One region of the Streptococcus sp. NPS 308 genome, then DNA from elsewhere that is predicted to be linked to it. Evidence: predicted binding sites of a transcription regulator. Region 1 holds the regulator's gene; each other region holds the start of a gene.
The links. The regulator CtsR, encoded in region 1, represses protease genes until heat stress. The targets are predictions, from matches to a motif close to TTGGTCAAAAAAGGTCAAANA.
Positions count from the first base shown of each region.

Region 2: a site for CtsR is predicted at 2,640-2,660, ahead of SNAG_RS06835 (ATP-dependent Clp protease ATP-binding subunit). Genes of this name have one in related genera too.
Region 3: a site for CtsR is predicted at 3,393-3,413, ahead of clpP (ATP-dependent Clp protease proteolytic subunit ClpP). Genes of this name have one in related genera too.

Region 1 covers NZ_AP017652.1:1,844,711-1,850,427, reverse strand. The annotation lists gene SNAG_RS09345 (DUF6932 family protein) at 313-786, shown strand; gene SNAG_RS09340 (hypothetical protein) at 783-1,661, shown strand; gene SNAG_RS10070 (DUF7720 family protein) at 1,731-1,901, shown strand; gene SNAG_RS09335 (CtsR family transcriptional regulator) at 2,178-2,636, shown strand; gene SNAG_RS09330 (ATP-dependent Clp protease ATP-binding subunit) at 2,638-5,070, shown strand; gene SNAG_RS09325 (AAA family ATPase) at 5,216-5,717, shown strand, end outside.
Region 2 covers NZ_AP017652.1:1,303,918-1,309,634, forward strand. The annotation lists gene SNAG_RS06815 (bifunctional methylenetetrahydrofolate dehydrogenase/methenyltetrahydrofolate cyclohydrolase) at 1-95, opposite strand, end outside; gene SNAG_RS06820 (amino acid ABC transporter ATP-binding protein) at 625-1,359, opposite strand; gene SNAG_RS06825 (amino acid ABC transporter permease) at 1,359-2,042, opposite strand; gene SNAG_RS06830 (DUF1797 family protein) at 2,233-2,463, shown strand; gene SNAG_RS06835 (ATP-dependent Clp protease ATP-binding subunit) at 2,699-4,960, shown strand; gene SNAG_RS06840 (NUDIX hydrolase) at 5,091-5,543, shown strand; gene SNAG_RS06845 (DUF1827 family protein) at 5,602-5,717, shown strand, end outside.
Region 3 covers NZ_AP017652.1:1,323,394-1,329,110, reverse strand. The annotation lists gene SNAG_RS06955 (NAD(P)/FAD-dependent oxidoreductase) at 1-516, opposite strand, end outside; gene SNAG_RS06950 (DegV family protein) at 574-1,419, opposite strand; gene SNAG_RS06945 (TetR/AcrR family transcriptional regulator) at 1,544-2,101, shown strand; gene SNAG_RS06940 (deoxycytidylate deaminase) at 2,120-2,587, shown strand; gene upp (uracil phosphoribosyltransferase) at 2,676-3,305, shown strand; gene clpP (ATP-dependent Clp protease proteolytic subunit ClpP) at 3,479-4,069, shown strand; gene SNAG_RS06925 (YlbG family protein) at 4,148-4,417, shown strand; gene SNAG_RS06920 (ABC transporter substrate-binding protein) at 4,505-5,665, shown strand.

The sequences.
Region 1 (5,717 bases):
CACTTCAGACAAAAAGGGGGTAAAAACTGGCCGATTTTGAGTAAAATGCAGGATTTACATTGAGTGTTTAAAATTCAAGTTGAACTTCAGTAAGTCCTTACTTTGTTGTATATGAACTAATTGAATCTTAATTAAAAATAAATCAACACCGACTGATTTTTTTGGTAATACTTAATCAACAATATTGAATAATAAGTAAAAAAGGGATATAATTAGTTCAAAGTATTAATTTATCTCTTGAAAAACTACATTATACAATCAGGAATTGCAGATATGATTAAATCATTGTTTGATTAAAGTATGGAGGGGAATATGCAATTTAACGTACATGGGAATCTAGAGGGTGGCGTAATTGATGTACGAGAAAAATCAGAAATTGAAGATTTTTTGGTGAATGGCTTTCGAACTTCAACTACACGTTATAGAAATTTTGAATCATTTTGTAGTTTTTGGAATGAATTAGATAAAAATAAAGTAACTAGAGTCTGGATTGATGGCAGTTTTTGTTCCAATAAGGTGAATCCAAATGATATTGATTGTGTTGTATTTATTGAGCCAGATCCCAATAATTGTGAATATTTTCAATTATTAAGGAGTAAACATGGTGATTTATTAGATAAATATTTAGATGTTTATGTTTGTTGGGATAAAAATTTCTTTATTCAGTTTTCTAAAGAATGGTATGAAATAGATTACCAGGAAACCTATTGGTTAGGGAAATTTGGTTTTGACAGAAATCATAACCCTAAAGGAATTATCGAATTAGATAAGGAGGTGGTTTTATGAGTACAGAATTAAAAATACTTGAAGATAGAGCGAATAAAGTTTCTAATGATGAATTAAGAGCTATGTTGCATATGGGACTTGAATCAATGAGAGAATTTGAAGAAGCGATAAATTCAAGTAATGTTAAGAGTATGCTTTCTATCAGATTGCTTTCAGAGAATCTTCCTTCTGGACAAATTGGGTTAAGACAACTGTCAGAAACTCTCAAATCAGTCGAGAGTATTCAAGAAAATGGGATAGCATCGTGTATTGGATTTGAAGGAAAGCGAGGACAGATTCCAAAAGATATTCTAAATAGGAATGAGCTTATAATTACTTCTACCAGAGCAGGTTCATTTATAATTGATTTGGGATTAAAAACTAATCAACTTTCAATCTTCGATCGTGAAAATAATATAGCAATAAATGTAATGAATGATGTATCTGATTTGCTTGAAGGAACAATTGATATTCCAGAATTTGTGGAGACATATAGTTCAAGAACTTTTAATTCTGTGAAACAATTAGTCTCTAGATTGAATAAAGAAAAACTTGGGATAGAGATTCAAGATAAACTAAATAATTCGAATAAGCTATTTGCTAAAGAACAGATCGTAGAGATTAACAAAAAATTTAAGGATACTCATATAGAAAAACAAGAAAATATCATAGTTCAGGGGAAATTAATCAAGGTTGACTTATCTACTCAAAAGATAACTTTGGATACTCAAGAAGGAATTGTGAATGTAAAGGTCAACGATCCAGAAATAAAATCACTTCATTTAACTACAAATGAAGAATATCAAATTAAGACAAGTGTAAAAGTAGTTATTAGACGTACACAACATACTTTCACTTATGTAACTTCATCAGTTAGAAATATAGTAGAAATATAATCCTAATTATCCAATAAAAATAATTAGAGCAAAAAGGGGTAACTGTCAAAGATAGTTACTCCTTTATTTTTGCGAATAGTAGAGAAAGAAACGAAAGTTCTAAATATTAAATTTGCAAGTATTAAGAAAACTAGACTAGGCTTTGAACACCACGTAGAAGCGACTTTTAGTACATCAATACAAAAAATTACACCTCAACAGTGCGTCAGTCGGCACAAATGTGCGAAATGGAAATGCTGAGGAAGATATGCTATAATATTACCAGGTAATAAAAAAGCACGTTTGACCGTGCTAGTTTCTTGCCTGCTGAACTCGTCAATATTACGCCCTTTTTAGGGCTCTTTTTTGTGGACTTTTTTAGGAACTTTCAAGAAAAACTAAGGCGTCCTAATGTTGTAGTATTTTTAAAGAAAGTCAGTATTTTCAAGGCTTTGACCTTAAAAATTTGACTTATAGAGTGTTAAATGATAGTATAGTCAAAGATAGTCAAGGTTCAAAGAAGGAGTTTGATTTACTATGAGATTTAAAAATACATCAGATCATATCGAAGCCTATATCAAGGCGATTTTAGACCAGTCTGGTATCGTGGAATTGCAGCGGAGTCAGTTGGCAGATACCTTTCAGGTTGTGCCAAGTCAGATCAACTATGTCATCAAGACCCGTTTTACTGAAAGCAGAGGTTACTTGGTTGAGAGCAAGCGTGGTGGCGGAGGCTACATTCGCATCGGACGGATTGAGTTTTCCAATCATCATGAGATGCTCCGCGATTTGCTTTACTCGATTGGTGAGCGAGTTAGTCAGGAGATTTATGAGGATATTCTCCAGCTTTTGGTGGAGCAGGACTTAATGACCAAGCAGGAGATGACCTTGCTGACTTCTGTAGCAACGGATCGTGTCCTAGGGGAAGAATCCCCAGTTGTCCGTGCCAATATGCTCCGACAGCTATTACAAGAGGTAGATAGAAAAGAGAAGTAAGATGAACTATTCAAAAGCATTGAATGAATGTATCGAAAGTGCCTACATGGTTGCGAGCCATTTTGGAGCTCGATATCTAGAGTCTTGGCATTTATTGATTGCCATGTCCAATCACAGTTACAGTGTGGCAGGTGCGACTTTAAACGATTATCCTTATGAAATGGATCGTTTAGAAGAGGTTGCGTTGGAACTGACTGAAACCGACTATAGCCAAGATGAAACCTTTACGGAATTACCCTTTTCCCATCGTTTGGAGGTCCTCTTTGCGGAAGCAGAGTATGTAGCCTCAGTGGTCCACGCAAAGGTGCTAGGGACAGAGCATGTCCTCTATGCAATCTTGCATGACGGCAATGCCTTGGCAACTCGCATCTTGGAGAGAGCGGGCTTTTCTTATGAAGACCAGAAAGATCAGGTCAGAATTGCTGCTCTTCGTCGCAATCTAGAAGAACGTGCAGGATGGACAAGAGAAGATCTCAAGGCTTTGCGTCAACGTCATCGCACAGTAACTGACAAGCAAAATTCCATGGCCAATATGATGGGCATGCCTCAAGCTCAAAGTGGTGGTCTAGAGGACTACACGCATGACCTAACGGAGCAAGCGCGTTCTGGCAAGTTAGAGCCAGTTATAGGTCGAGACAAGGAAATCTCACGTATGATTCAGATTTTGAGTCGGAAGACCAAGAACAATCCGGTCTTGGTTGGAGATGCTGGTGTCGGGAAAACAGCTCTAGCCCTTGGCCTTGCCCAGCGTATTGCTAGTGGGGATGTACCTACGGAAATGGCCAAGATGCGCGTTTTGGAGCTTGATTTGATGAATGTTGTTGCGGGGACACGTTTCCGTGGAGATTTTGAAGAGCGCATGAACAATATCATCAAGGATATCGAGGAAGATGGTAAAGTAATCCTCTTTATTGATGAACTTCACACCATCATGGGTTCTGGTAGCGGTATTGATTCGACTCTAGATGCGGCCAATATCTTGAAGCCAGCCTTGGCACGTGGAACTTTGAGAACGGTTGGTGCAACTACTCAGGAAGAATACCAAAAACACATCGAAAAAGATGCTGCCCTTTCTCGTCGTTTTGCCAAAGTGACGATTGAAGAGCCAAGTTTAGCTGACAGCATGACCATTTTGCAAGGTTTGAAGGCTACCTATGAGAAACACCACCGTGTGCAAATCACAGATGAAGCTGTCGAAACAGCTGTTAAGATGGCACATCGTTACCTGACCAGTCGTCACTTGCCAGACTCTGCTATCGACCTCTTGGATGAGGCAGCAGCAACTGTGCAAAACAAATCCAAGCATGTGAGAATGGACGAATCCGACTTGAGTCCAGCTGACAAGGCCTTGATGGATGGCAAGTGGAAACAAGCAGGCCAGCTAATCGCAAAAGAGCAGGAAGTCCCTGTCTATAAAGACTTGGTGACAGAGACTGAAATCCTGACTACTTTGAGTCGCTTGTCAGGGATTCCAGTCCAAAAACTGACGCAAACGGATGCCAAGAAATATCTGAACTTGGAAGCTGAACTACACAAACGTGTCATCGGTCAAGATCAAGCTGTTTCAAGTATTAGCCGTGCTATTCGTCGCAATCAGTCAGGGATTCGCAGTCACAAGCGTCCGATTGGTTCCTTTATGTTCCTAGGGCCGACAGGAGTCGGAAAGACCGAATTGGCAAAGGCTTTGGCAGAAGTCTTCTTTGATGACGAATCAGCCCTTATCCGCTTTGATATGAGTGAGTATATGGAGAAATTCGCAGCTAGCCGTCTCAATGGAGCTCCTCCGGGCTATGTAGGCTACGAAGAAGGTGGGGAGTTGACAGAGAAGGTTCGCAACAAACCATACTCTGTTCTCCTCTTTGACGAGGTAGAGAAGGCCCACCCAGACATCTTTAATGTTCTCTTGCAGGTTCTGGACGACGGTGTCTTGACAGACAGCAAGGGGCGCAAGGTGGACTTTTCAAATACCATCATCATCATGACGTCAAACCTTGGTGCGACAGCCCTTCGTGATGACAAGACAGTCGGCTTTGGGGCCAAGGACATTCGTTTTGACCAGGAAAATATGGAAAAACGCATCTTCGAAGAGTTGAAAAAAGCTTATCGACCAGAGTTTATCAACCGTATTGATGAAAAGGTGGTCTTCCATAGCTTGGATAGTGAACACATGCAGGAAATTGTCAAGATCATGGTGAAACCATTGATTGCTAGCCTGGCAGAGAAGGGTATCGACTTGAAACTGCAAGCTTCGGCACTGAAGTTACTAGCTAGTCAAGGTTACAATCCAGAAATGGGAGCCCGTCCACTTCGCAGAACCCTGCAAACAGAAGTGGAAGACAAGCTAGCAGAACTCCTTCTCAAGGGAGAACTGGTAGCAGGCAAGACCCTCAAAATTGGTGTCAAAGCTGGACAATTGAAATTTGATATTGCTTAAAAATGGAGAATCAGGAGAAATCCTGATTCTTTTTTGCTACTTTTTTATAAAAAATGATAAAAAACTATTGACAAAACAAAAATATAGTATATAATAAAAACAAAGAAAATAAAAATATCAAAAACTATAAAAAGGTAAAATATTTATGAAAAAGAAAACAGCAGTGGTATTTGGAACCTTTGCCCCTCTTCATCAGGGTCATATTGATCTAATCCAGCGAGCGAAGCGTCAGTGTGACCAGGTCTGGGTAGTCGTTTCAGGCTATGAGGGAGACAGAGGTGAGCAGATAGGCTTAACTCTTCAAAAAAGATTTCGCTATATCAGAGAGGCTTTTTGTGACGATGAGTTGATCTCTGTCTGCAAGTTAGATGAAACCAAGCTTCCTCGTTACCCTATGGGCTGGCAGGAGTGGTTGGACCAGATGTTAGCGGAGATTTCCTATGATGAAGCCCAGCAAGAACTGATCTTTTTTGTGGGAGAACGTGACTACCAGCAAGAATTATCTAATCATGGCTTTGAGACCGTTTTGCAAGAAAGAAAGTTTGGTATCTCAGCGACTATGATTCGAGAAAATCCAAGCAAATATTGGAAATACATCGCTCAACCCTTCCGTCGTCAGTTTACCAAGAAAGTGTTGATTATGGGAA
Region 2 (5,717 bases), 540 kb from region 1:
ACTAAACCTGTTTCTTCTTTTAGTTTGGCCGTCTTTTCAGTCAACTGTCCTTGTAACTTAGCTGCAAGAGCCTTCCCATCGATAATCTGAGCCATATCTCTTCTCTTTTCTATCAAATATCCTCTATTATATCAAAAAATAACTCGCCATCCTAACACTTCTTGCCTAATGGACCTTATAGTCTGAAACTATAAGAAAAAGCTCAGTTGCAGGACTAGTCATTCTCTTACTGGAGGATAAAGGAACTCCACAGAATAATGATATTATTTTTTGATTCTGCATCAAAAATAATGTACAATATAAGTAAAGGAAGTCTTACAAAAAAGGAGGATAGAGATGTCAATCTTTCATAAATATATACTATTTTTTATATTTCTTATACTAGCACTATACTCTGATAAGCTTTTCAAAAAGAACCACCAAGTTTGGAAAATTATTTTCGCAGTATTAGGTATACTTACAAGCATTAGCTTCATGTTTTAACTAAAATAAAGTAGGAATCAGTGTTTTCTGATTCCTACTTTTTATTTATAACTTTAATCTAAACTGAGTAAAGAAGTTTTGATATAACTTATCGAACTATCTACCTAAGAAAAAGTCGAAATGGATATAAATTTACAACTCTTACAAAACCTTACTCAAGAAATCTTTGGTTCTTTGTTCTTGGGTTTGTTCAAAGACTTGCTCTGGCGTTCCATCTTCGACAACAACACCATCAGCCATAAAGATGACACGGTCTGCTACCTCACGCGCAAAGCCCATTTCATGAGTCACAATCACCATGGTCATCCCTGACTTGGCAAGGTCTTGCATAACAGCTAGAACTTCTCCAACCATCTCAGGGTCTAGGGCTGAAGTCGGCTCATCAAAGAGCAAAACATCTGGTTCCATAGCAAGTCCACGTGCAATGGCAATCCGTTGTTGCTGACCACCTGACAAACTCTGAGGATAGGCCTTTGCCTTATCTGGCAAGCCAACTTTTTCTAACAGTTCCTGTGCTCTTTTCTCCGCAACTTCCTTGCTTTCACCTTTGGTTTTAATTGGTGACAAAGTGATATTTTCCATCACTGTCATATTGGGAAAGAGGTTGAATTGTTGGAATACCATACCCATCTTTTCACGCATGGCAAAAAGGTCATTTTTCTTATCTGTGATATCGACTCCTTCAAAGATAACCTTACCTTTACTTGCTTCTTCAAGGAGATTCATCGAACGAAGGAGAGTTGATTTCCCGCTCCCTGACGGACCAATAATGACCACAACTTCTCCTCGTTTAATCTCAAGGTTGATGCCTTTTAAAACTTCATTTTCCCCAAAAGACTTATGTAGTTCTTCAATTTTAATCAAGGTTTCTGTCATTATTTCTTGTCTCCTTGTCCAATATGTTTTTCAAATGCTTTCAACGCCACTGTCAAAACAGAGGTCATAATCAAATAGTAAAAGGCTGCAAATAAAAGTGGAGTCAACGGTAAATACGTTGTTGTTGCTACTGTCGTTGCACCATTCCACAACTCCATAACTCCAATCGCAGACAAGAGGGAACTATCCTTGATAATGGTGATAAATTCATTTCCCAGAGCTGGAAGAATATTCTTGATAGCTTGTGGCAAAATGACATAACGCATGGCATTTTTCGGACGAATACCAAGAGAGTAAGCAGCCTCTAACTGACCTTTAGGAACCGCATTGATCCCCGCACGAACAGTTTCAGACACATAAGCTCCACTATTCATAGAAATAATCAGAATACCTGGAATTAAACGGGAAAGGTCCACACCTAAAATCCCTACTTGAATAGTAGGCGCATCGATATGCATGAGGGCAAAAGCAATCATAATTTGCACCATCATCGGTGTCCCTCGGAAAATCCATACATAAACATTTGCAAACCAGACAAGAGGTCTAAAACGTGAACGTTGAGCAAAGGCCAATAAGACACCAAGAATGGTACCGAAAAAGACTACCAGAATTGAAATCACTACCGTGATAAGAGCACCATAATTAAAATAAGGTAAATACTTTGGTAAAAAGGAAAAATTCATATAAACTCAGCTTTCTAAATATCAGATTGTATGATTATAACATGTTCTGAATTAAAATTCAATATTTTTTCACTGATTTTCACCAATAATTTTATGCAAAAGAGAAATAGCGAGAAATCTTAGTTTTTTCTAGTCAAGTCCCCGTGGTTTATGGTAAAATAGTAACGATAAGAAATGGAGGAGAATCATAATGGAATCACATTTGGTTAGAATCATCAACCGCCTAGAAGCTATGACAAAAGATGGCGGAAATCTTAAACGTAATTTTGAACGTGAAGGAGTTGTTGTTGCAGAGGTTGCTTACAGCTATGACGAAGAAAATGGATCACTCTTCACCCTTCGCGATGTTGAAGCACGTGAAACCTATACCTTTGATAGCATTGACTTGATTGCAATGGAGATTTACGAACTCCTTTACTAATAGAATAACAGTGGGGAAACCTGACTGATGAACGAGAATCCTTTTTGTCCCTGCAAATAGGATTTTTTCTTACCATCAGTAACAGAGATTTTCTTAGGAACTTTCTCTCCAAATCTTCCTAGCCCAATCTTTTTACTTGCTTTACACCTTAATCATGCTATAATGAGAATATAAAAACTTTGACTATTTTTGACCTTTTATCAGGCCAAGGGTAAGAATGAAATGAGGTAGATGTATGCTCTGTCAAAACTGTAAAATTAACGACTCAACAATTCATCTTTATACCAATCTCAATGGACAGCAAAAACAAATTGATCTCTGTCAAAATTGCTATAAAATTATCAAAACGGACCCAAACAATACCCTCTTTAAAGGGATGACTGACCTAAACAATCGTGACTTTGATCCTTTTGGAGACTTTTTCAATGATTTGAACAATTTCAGACCTTCTTCTAATAATGTCCCTCCAACTCAATCAGGTGGAGGATATGGGGGTAATGGTGGCTACGGACCTCAAAATCGCGGACCCATTCAAACACCGCCTCCAAGTCAAGAGAAAGGTCTTCTAGAAGAGTATGGAATCAATGTTACTGAGATTGCTCGTCGGGGAGATATTGACCCTGTTATTGGTCGAGATGAGGAGATTATCCGCGTTATCGAAATCCTCAACCGTCGAACCAAGAACAATCCTGTCCTTATCGGAGAACCAGGTGTCGGTAAAACAGCCGTTGTCGAAGGTCTAGCTCAGAAGATTGTTGATGGTGATGTTCCCCATAAACTCCAAGGTAAGCAGGTCATCCGTCTGGATGTGGTCAGTCTAGTTCAAGGAACAGGGATTCGAGGCCAATTTGAAGAACGCATGCAAAAGCTCATGGAAGAAATCCGCAAACGTGAGGACATCATCCTCTTTATCGACGAAATCCATGAAATTGTTGGTGCAGGGTCAGCAGGCGATGGCAATATGGATGCAGGAAATATCCTCAAACCAGCCCTTGCCCGTGGTGAATTGCAATTGGTTGGAGCTACTACTCTCAATGAATACCGCATCATTGAAAAAGATGCTGCTCTCGAGCGCCGTATGCAGCCTGTCAAGGTAGATGAACCAACTGTCGAAGAAACCATTATCATCCTCAAAGGGGTTCAAAAGAAATACGAAGACTACCATCACGTCAAGTATACTGATGCTGCTATCGAAGCAGCTGCAAATCTTTCCAATCGCTATATTCAAGATCGATTCTTGCCAGACAAGGCTATTGACCTGTTAGATGAAGCTGGTTCTAAGATGAATCTGACACTGAACTTTGTTGATCCTAAAGTGATTGACCAGCGTTTAATTGAAGCTGAGAATCTCAAGGCTCAGGCTACACGAGAGGAAGACTTTGAAAAAGCTGCCTATTTCCGCGATCAGATTGCCAAGTACAAGGAAATGCAGAAAAACAAGGTGACCGATCAGGATACTCCTATCATTAGCGAGAAAACCATTGAGCATATCATCGAGCAGAAAACCAATATTCCTGTCGGAGAACTCAAAGAAAAAGAACAGTCTCAGCTTATCCATCTAGCAGACGACCTCAAGGCCCATGTTATCGGACAAGACGAGGCTGTCGATAAGATTGCCAAAGCCATTCGTCGTAATCGTGTTGGACTTGGAACTCCTAACCGCCCAATCGGAAGCTTCCTCTTTGTCGGACCAACTGGTGTTGGTAAGACAGAACTTTCCAAACAACTAGCCATTGAGCTCTTTGGCTCTGCTGACAGCATGATTCGCTTTGATATGAGTGAATACATGGAAAAACACAGTGTGGCTAAATTAGTCGGAGCCCCTCCAGGTTATGTCGGCTATGATGAAGCTGGTCAGTTAACGGAAAAAGTTCGTCGCAATCCTTACTCACTTATCCTTCTCGATGAGGTCGAGAAAGCCCATCCAGATGTGATGCACATGTTCCTTCAAGTCTTGGACGATGGTCGTTTGACAGATGGGCAAGGACGAACAGTTAGCTTTAAGGATGCTATCATTATCATGACCTCAAATGCGGGTACTGGTAAGGCTGAAGCCAGCGTTGGTTTTGGAGCCGCTCGTGAAGGACGTACCAACTCTGTCCTCGGTGAACTCGGTAACTTCTTTAGTCCTGAGTTTATGAACCGTTTTGACGGTATCATCGAATTTAAACCTCTCAGCAAGGACAACCTTCTCCAAATCGTCGAACTCATGCTAGCGGATGTCAACAAACGCCTCTCTAGCAACAATATCCACCTCGATGTGACAGACAAGGTCAAGGAAAAGTTGGTTGACCTAGGTTATGATCCAAAAATGGGAGCACGGCCACTCCGCCGTACCATTCAAGACTATATCGAGGATGCCATCACTGACTTCTACCTTGAAAATCCAAGTGAGAAAGTCCTCAAGGCAGTCATGACAAGCAATGGCAATATTCAAATCAAATCTGCCAAAAAAACTGAAAAAACAGAAGAGATTGCTTCTGAAATAGAAGAATAAATCTATATAACAAGTGCAGAAAGTCTATCATTTTCTGCACCTTTTTTACTAAAATAAATGCAAAACCTTGACAGCTTGCCCCTCGTCCATTATGATAATAATAAAGATACTAGAGAATGAGGAAAGTTCAATGGCCAACCCAACTTTTGGTGAAAAAGAAGAAAATGTGACCTACCAGCACCGCTATGGTGTTTACGCAGTTATCCCTGATCCTGAAAAAAAACAAATCGTTTTAGTTCAAGCTCCCAATGGTGCTTGGTTCTTGCCAGGTGGAGAGATTGAAGCGGGAGAAGACCATCAAGAAGCACTGAAGAGAGAACTCATCGAAGAACTTGGCTTTACAGCTGAAATTGGAAGCTATTTCGGACAAGCTGATGAGTATTTCTACTCTCGTCACCGTGATACCTACTACTACAATCCAGCTTATCTCTACGAAGCTATTTCTTTCCAAAAAGTACAAAAACCTTTAGAAGACTTTAATCATATTACTTGGTTTCCTATTGACCAGGCAATAGAAAAACTCAAACGTGGTAGCCACAAATGGGGAATTGAAGCTTGGAAAATCAGGCATGGAATTGACTAAAATACACGATTTTATCCAAAAAGTGCTATAATAGAGTTAGAAAATCGGAGGAACTATTATGAAGCTTATCAACACGACTAATTCACACTCGCAACTTGTTAAAAGCCAATTAGAAAGCACTGACGCAACGCTTGTTGAAGTTTATTCAGCTGGAAACACAGATGTGATTTTCAC
Region 3 (5,717 bases), 520 kb from region 1:
CGAACCAGTCGAAGGATAAGACTTACCACCTGTTGTGACAATGAGTTTATCACAAGTGAAGGTTTGGTCTGCGGACTTAAGAACAAACTGGTCGTCTATCTTTTTAACCGAGACAATCTCTGTTTGAGTGAGAACTTGTCCGCCTAGCTCAATGATTTTCTTCTCTAAGGCTTCGATAATGGTCCGAGATTTGTCGCTGGCAGGAAAGACGCGGCCGTGGTCCTCAACCTTAAGTTTAACACCATTCTCCGTAAAAAAGTTGATGATATCGTGGTTATCAAACTGGGAAAAGACACTGTATAGAAAGCGTCCATTTCCAGGGATGCCAGCTAGTAGGTCATCTAGAGTTCCGTTGTTAGTTACATTGCAACGACCACCACCAGTACCAGCTAATTTTTTTCCGAGTTTCCGATTTTTTTCGATAAGGAGAGTATTCTGCCCATAAAAGCTACTGGAAATGGTAGCCATCATACCAGCAGGTCCTCCACCGATAACAATAGTATCAAAATGTTTCATAGATCTATTGTACCACAAAAAACAAGAGATGCTTGGCATCTCTTGTTGCTTATAATCTTAGTTGATTTCATATCCCATCAACAAACCGCCATCTTCTGCATAAAAACTGCAGAGACCAGACGTTGGGATAATTTTGATATCCGCTTGTGGGAAGTTTTCCAGCAAGCGTTCTGACAATTGCTGACAGAATTTTTCATTGCTGCGATGAGCCATGACCATACGGCCACCAGCATAGCCAGCCTTGATGAGTTCTTCATAGGCTGCTTGAAGCGATTTTTTTGGTCCACGAGCCTTTTGGAGCAGTTCTAGTGTTCCAGTATTACTCGCCTCTCCGACCATACGGATGTTGAGAAGACCAACAACTGTACCGATAAGTTTGCTCAAACGACCATTTTTTACCAAGTTATCGACCTTAGCGAGGACAAAGAGCAACTTGGTTTTTTCTTGGTAGGCTGTAATAGCTTCAACAATCTCCTCATAAGAAAGTCCTTGATCAATCAATTCATTGATTTTTTCGACAATCAAGTCAACTTCCCCACCTGCAGATAAACTATCAATAACATGAATCTGAGTGTCAGGATGTTCTTCAAGGTAGATATTCTTAGCAAGCTGCGCACTATTATGACTGCCAGAAAGAGCACCAGTGATAGTAACGACAAAGATATGCTTGGCTCCTTCGAATGCACGCAAGTAATCATCAGGGCTAGGACAGGCTGATTTTGAAGCCTCAGAAGTCGCATACATGGTTTCCATCATGTGGTTAATGTCGAGATTGGCATCATCGATAAAGACCTGATCAGCTACTTGAATGGTTAAAGGAACACTCACAAATTCAGTATCGATAGCAAGAGTAGGCAGTTGACGATAATCACAACCAGAGTCAGCTACAATCTTCCAAGTCATAGAAATTCTCCATCTTTGTCACTTATACATTGACAAAGGTTCTGTCTTTTTTTACAATTATATCATGAAAGCCCTTGAAACAAAAGTACCACCTCTCTGTTGTCACAAGTAGAAAGAAATTGTTATGTCTGAACGTAAAATATCTGAAAAGTCTCTTGAAAATCTCAGAAAATCAAATCAAGAATCCAATTTCTTGACCAGAGAAGCAATCGAGACGGCTCTTTTGCAACTTCTAGAGAAAAAAGATTTGGCCAAGATCAGTATTTCAGAGCTGGTCAAGCGGGCGGGTGTCTCTCGCGCTGCCTTCTATCGCAATTATGATTCTAAAGAAGAGATTTTGGAAAGCGTCTTTAAACGCAGTGTCCATAACATTATGGAACAGTTGAGCCATTACGATGTCAAAACAGACCTTTATCTAGTCTGGGTACACCTTTTCCGCGCAGCCAAGAAAGAAGCCAAGATCATCCAACTTGCTCTGGACTACCACTTGGAAAAGATTTTCGTCCAAGCTATGCAGGAATTTTTGGAAAAATACCACGGAAAATCAAAAGGCGTCAGCAGCTACCTTCATTCCTTTTGGAGTTCTGCCATCGTATCGGTTTTGCTCAAATGGATCAAGGATGGCATGAAGGTTCCAGCTGAAAAGATTGCAGATTTACGCTTGCCATTTTTCAAAAAATAGGGGGTAAGGAGAAGACTTATGACAGAAAAAAGACTGGCTTGGGATGAGTACTTTGCGGCTCAAGCCTTACTGATTGCCAATCGTTCTACTTGTAAACGCGCCAAAGTAGGAGCTGTCCTCGTTAAGGATAATAAGGTCATTTCAACAGGCTACAATGGTTCTGTATCAGGAACTGAGCACTGTATTGACCACGAATGTCTAGTTATTGAAGGACACTGTGTCCGAACCCTTCACGCTGAGGTCAATGCTATTCTCCAGGGGGCTGAACGAGGGGTTCCTAGAGGATTTACCGCCTATGTGACCCATTTCCCTTGTCTGAACTGCACCAAACAACTGCTACAAGTTGGTTGCAAGCGCGTGGTTTATATCAACCAGTACCGAATGGATGACTATGCCCAGTACCTTTATCAAGAAAAAGGTACCGAGCTGACCCATTTACCACTTGAGACTGTTCAAGGAGCTATCCAGGAAGCCAATTTAATTTAGAATTTATAAAAAATGAATGGTTTAGAAAGCTTTTTAAACCATTTTTTGATATAATGAGAAGAATAAATTGAAAGAAGGAATTCAGAAAATGGGAAAAATTGAAGTCATTAATCATCCACTCATTCAACACAAATTGTCTATCTTGCGTCGTACAGACACTTCTACAAAAGCTTTTCGTGAGTTAGTAGATGAAATTGCAATGTTGATGGGATATGAAGTACTTCGTGATCTTCCACTTGAAGATGTGGAAATCGAAACACCAATCACAAAAACAGTTCAAAAACAATTGGCTGGTAAAAAATTGGCGATTGTCCCAATCTTGCGTGCAGGTATCGGGATGGTCGATGGACTATTGAGCTTGGTTCCAGCAGCAAAAGTTGGGCACATTGGTATGTACCGTGATGAAGAAACCCTTCAACCAGTTGAATACTTGGTGAAATTGCCTGAGGACATTGACCAACGTCAAATCTTTGTCGTTGACCCAATGTTGGCAACAGGTGGTTCAGCTATCTTGGCTGTTGACTCCCTTAAAAAACGTGGGGCATCAAACATCAAGTTTGTCTGTCTAGTGTCTGCTCCAGAAGGAGTGAAAACTCTTCAAGAAGCTCACCCAGATGTAGAAATTTTCACTGCGGCCTTGGATGAACGCTTGAACGAACATGGCTATATTGTCCCAGGTCTCGGGGATGCTGGAGACCGCTTGTTTGGTACTAAATAAAATTCCAAAGTAAATATTGAAACTAGAAGTTCGTTTTTGACTTGAAAGGAGGTTGAGTTTTTGTTTCTGTTTAGGTAATAGAGCAAAGATTTGACCTTTTTTGACCAAAATATTATAATAGTCATAACTTCAGTCATGTGACTAACAAAAATAAAAGTTAAAAGGAGAAATGAATGATTCCTGTAGTTATTGAACAAACAAGCCGTGGAGAACGTTCCTATGATATTTACTCTCGTCTTCTGAAAGACCGCATCATCATGCTAACAGGTCCCGTTGAAGACAATATGGCCAACTCTGTTATCGCCCAATTGCTTTTCTTGGATGCCCAAGATAGTACAAAAGATATTTACCTTTATGTCAACACACCTGGAGGATCTGTTTCAGCTGGTCTGGCAATCGTTGATACCATGAACTTTATCAAGGCAGATGTTCAAACCATCGTGATGGGAATGGCTGCATCCATGGGGACTGTCATTGCATCAAGTGGCGCAAAAGGCAAACGTTTCATGCTTCCAAATGCAGAGTACATGATTCACCAACCAATGGGTGGAACCGGTGGTGGTACCCAACAGACAGATATGGCAATCGCAGCAGAACACTTGCTCAAAACTCGTAAGACCTTGGAAAAAATCCTTGCAGATAACTCTGGTAAATCAGTTGAGCAAATTCATGCAGACGCGGAACGTGATTACTGGATGAGTGCCCAAGAAACGCTTGAATATGGCTTTATTGATGAAATCATGGCTAACAATTCTTTGAACTAATAAAGCATGAAAGCAAACTCGACGGAGTTTGCTTTTTTTGATATAATAGGATAAGATTTCTTAGAAAGAGGCTTCCTCATGTTTGAAAAAACAAACCGATCAGGATTAATCATCTATCTCTACTATAATAGAGATGCGAAAAAACTACAGGAATATGGAGACATTTTCTATCATTCTAAAAAGCATCGCTACCTGCAACTTTATGTTCCGACTGAGAATCTAGAAAGCTTGGTTGAGAAATTAGCTAAGGAACGATTTATCAAAAAGGTAAGGCCTTGTCATATTCAAGAGTTAGAGACTCCCTTTGTTGGCAATCTCTATCGTAACGAAGAAAACGTTATCATTTAAAAAAATAAATAAATGTATTGACAATTTTCTGATAATTCGGTATATTCTTAACATACAATTTTTGAAACGACTATAAGGAGATTAAAAATGAAGAAAAAATTTGCCCTATCTTTTGTGGCTCTTGCTAGTGTGGCCCTTCTTGCTGCATGTGGTGAAGTTAAATCAGGAGCGTCAAACACAACTGGAAATCCAGTAGACGAAAAAACAATCAAAATCGGTTTTAACTTTGAAGAGACAGGTGCTGTAGCTGCTTACGGTACAGCTGAACAAAAAGGTGCCCAACTTGCTGTAGACGAAATCAACGCTGCAGGTGGAATCGATGGAAAACAAATCGAAGTTGTAGACAAAGACAACAAGTCAGAAACTGCTGAAGCAGCTTCTGTTACAACAAACCTTGTTACCCAATCAAAAGTAGCAGCTATTGTAGGACCTGCGACATCTGGTGCAACTGCTGCAGCTGTAGCTAACGCTACTAAAGCTGGAGTGCCATTGATTTCACCAAGTGCTACTCAAGACGGTTTGACTAAAGGTCAAGATTACTTATTTATTGGAACATTCCAAGATAGCTTCCAAGGGAAGATTATTTCTAACTATGTAACAAACAAATTGAATGCTAAGAAGGTTGTTCTTTATACTGATAATGCTAGTGACTATGCTAAAGGTATTGCTAAATCATTCCGCGAATCCTATAAGGGTGAGATTGTAGCAGATGAAACGTTTGTAGCAGGTGATACTGACTTCCAAGCAGCCCTTACTAAAATGAAAGGGAAAGAGTTTGACGCTATCGTAGTTCCAGGTTACTACACAGAAGCTGGTAAAATTGTAAACCAAGCTCGTGGAATGGGAATTGATAAACCAATCATTGGTGGTGATGGATTTAACGGTGAAGAATTTGTTCAACAAGCAACTGCTGAAAGAGCATCAAACATTTACTTCATCTCAGGATTCTCAACTACTGTTGATGTTTCTGCAAAAGCTAAAGCTTTCCTTGAAGCATACCGTGCTAAATACAACGAAGAGCCTTCAACATTCTCAGCTTTAGCCTATGACTCAGTTTACCTAGTAGCGAATGCTGCAAAAGGTGCTAAAAACTCAGGTGAAATCAAGGACAACCTTGCTAAAACCAAAGATTTTGAAGGTGTAACTGGTCAAACAAGCTTTGATGCTGACCACAATACAGTGAAAACTGCTTACATGATGACCATGAACAATGGTAAAGTTGAAGAAGCAGAAGTTGTAAAACCATAACATTAGAATAGTACTTGAAATGGGGAATGAGCCTTTGACTCACTCCCTGTTT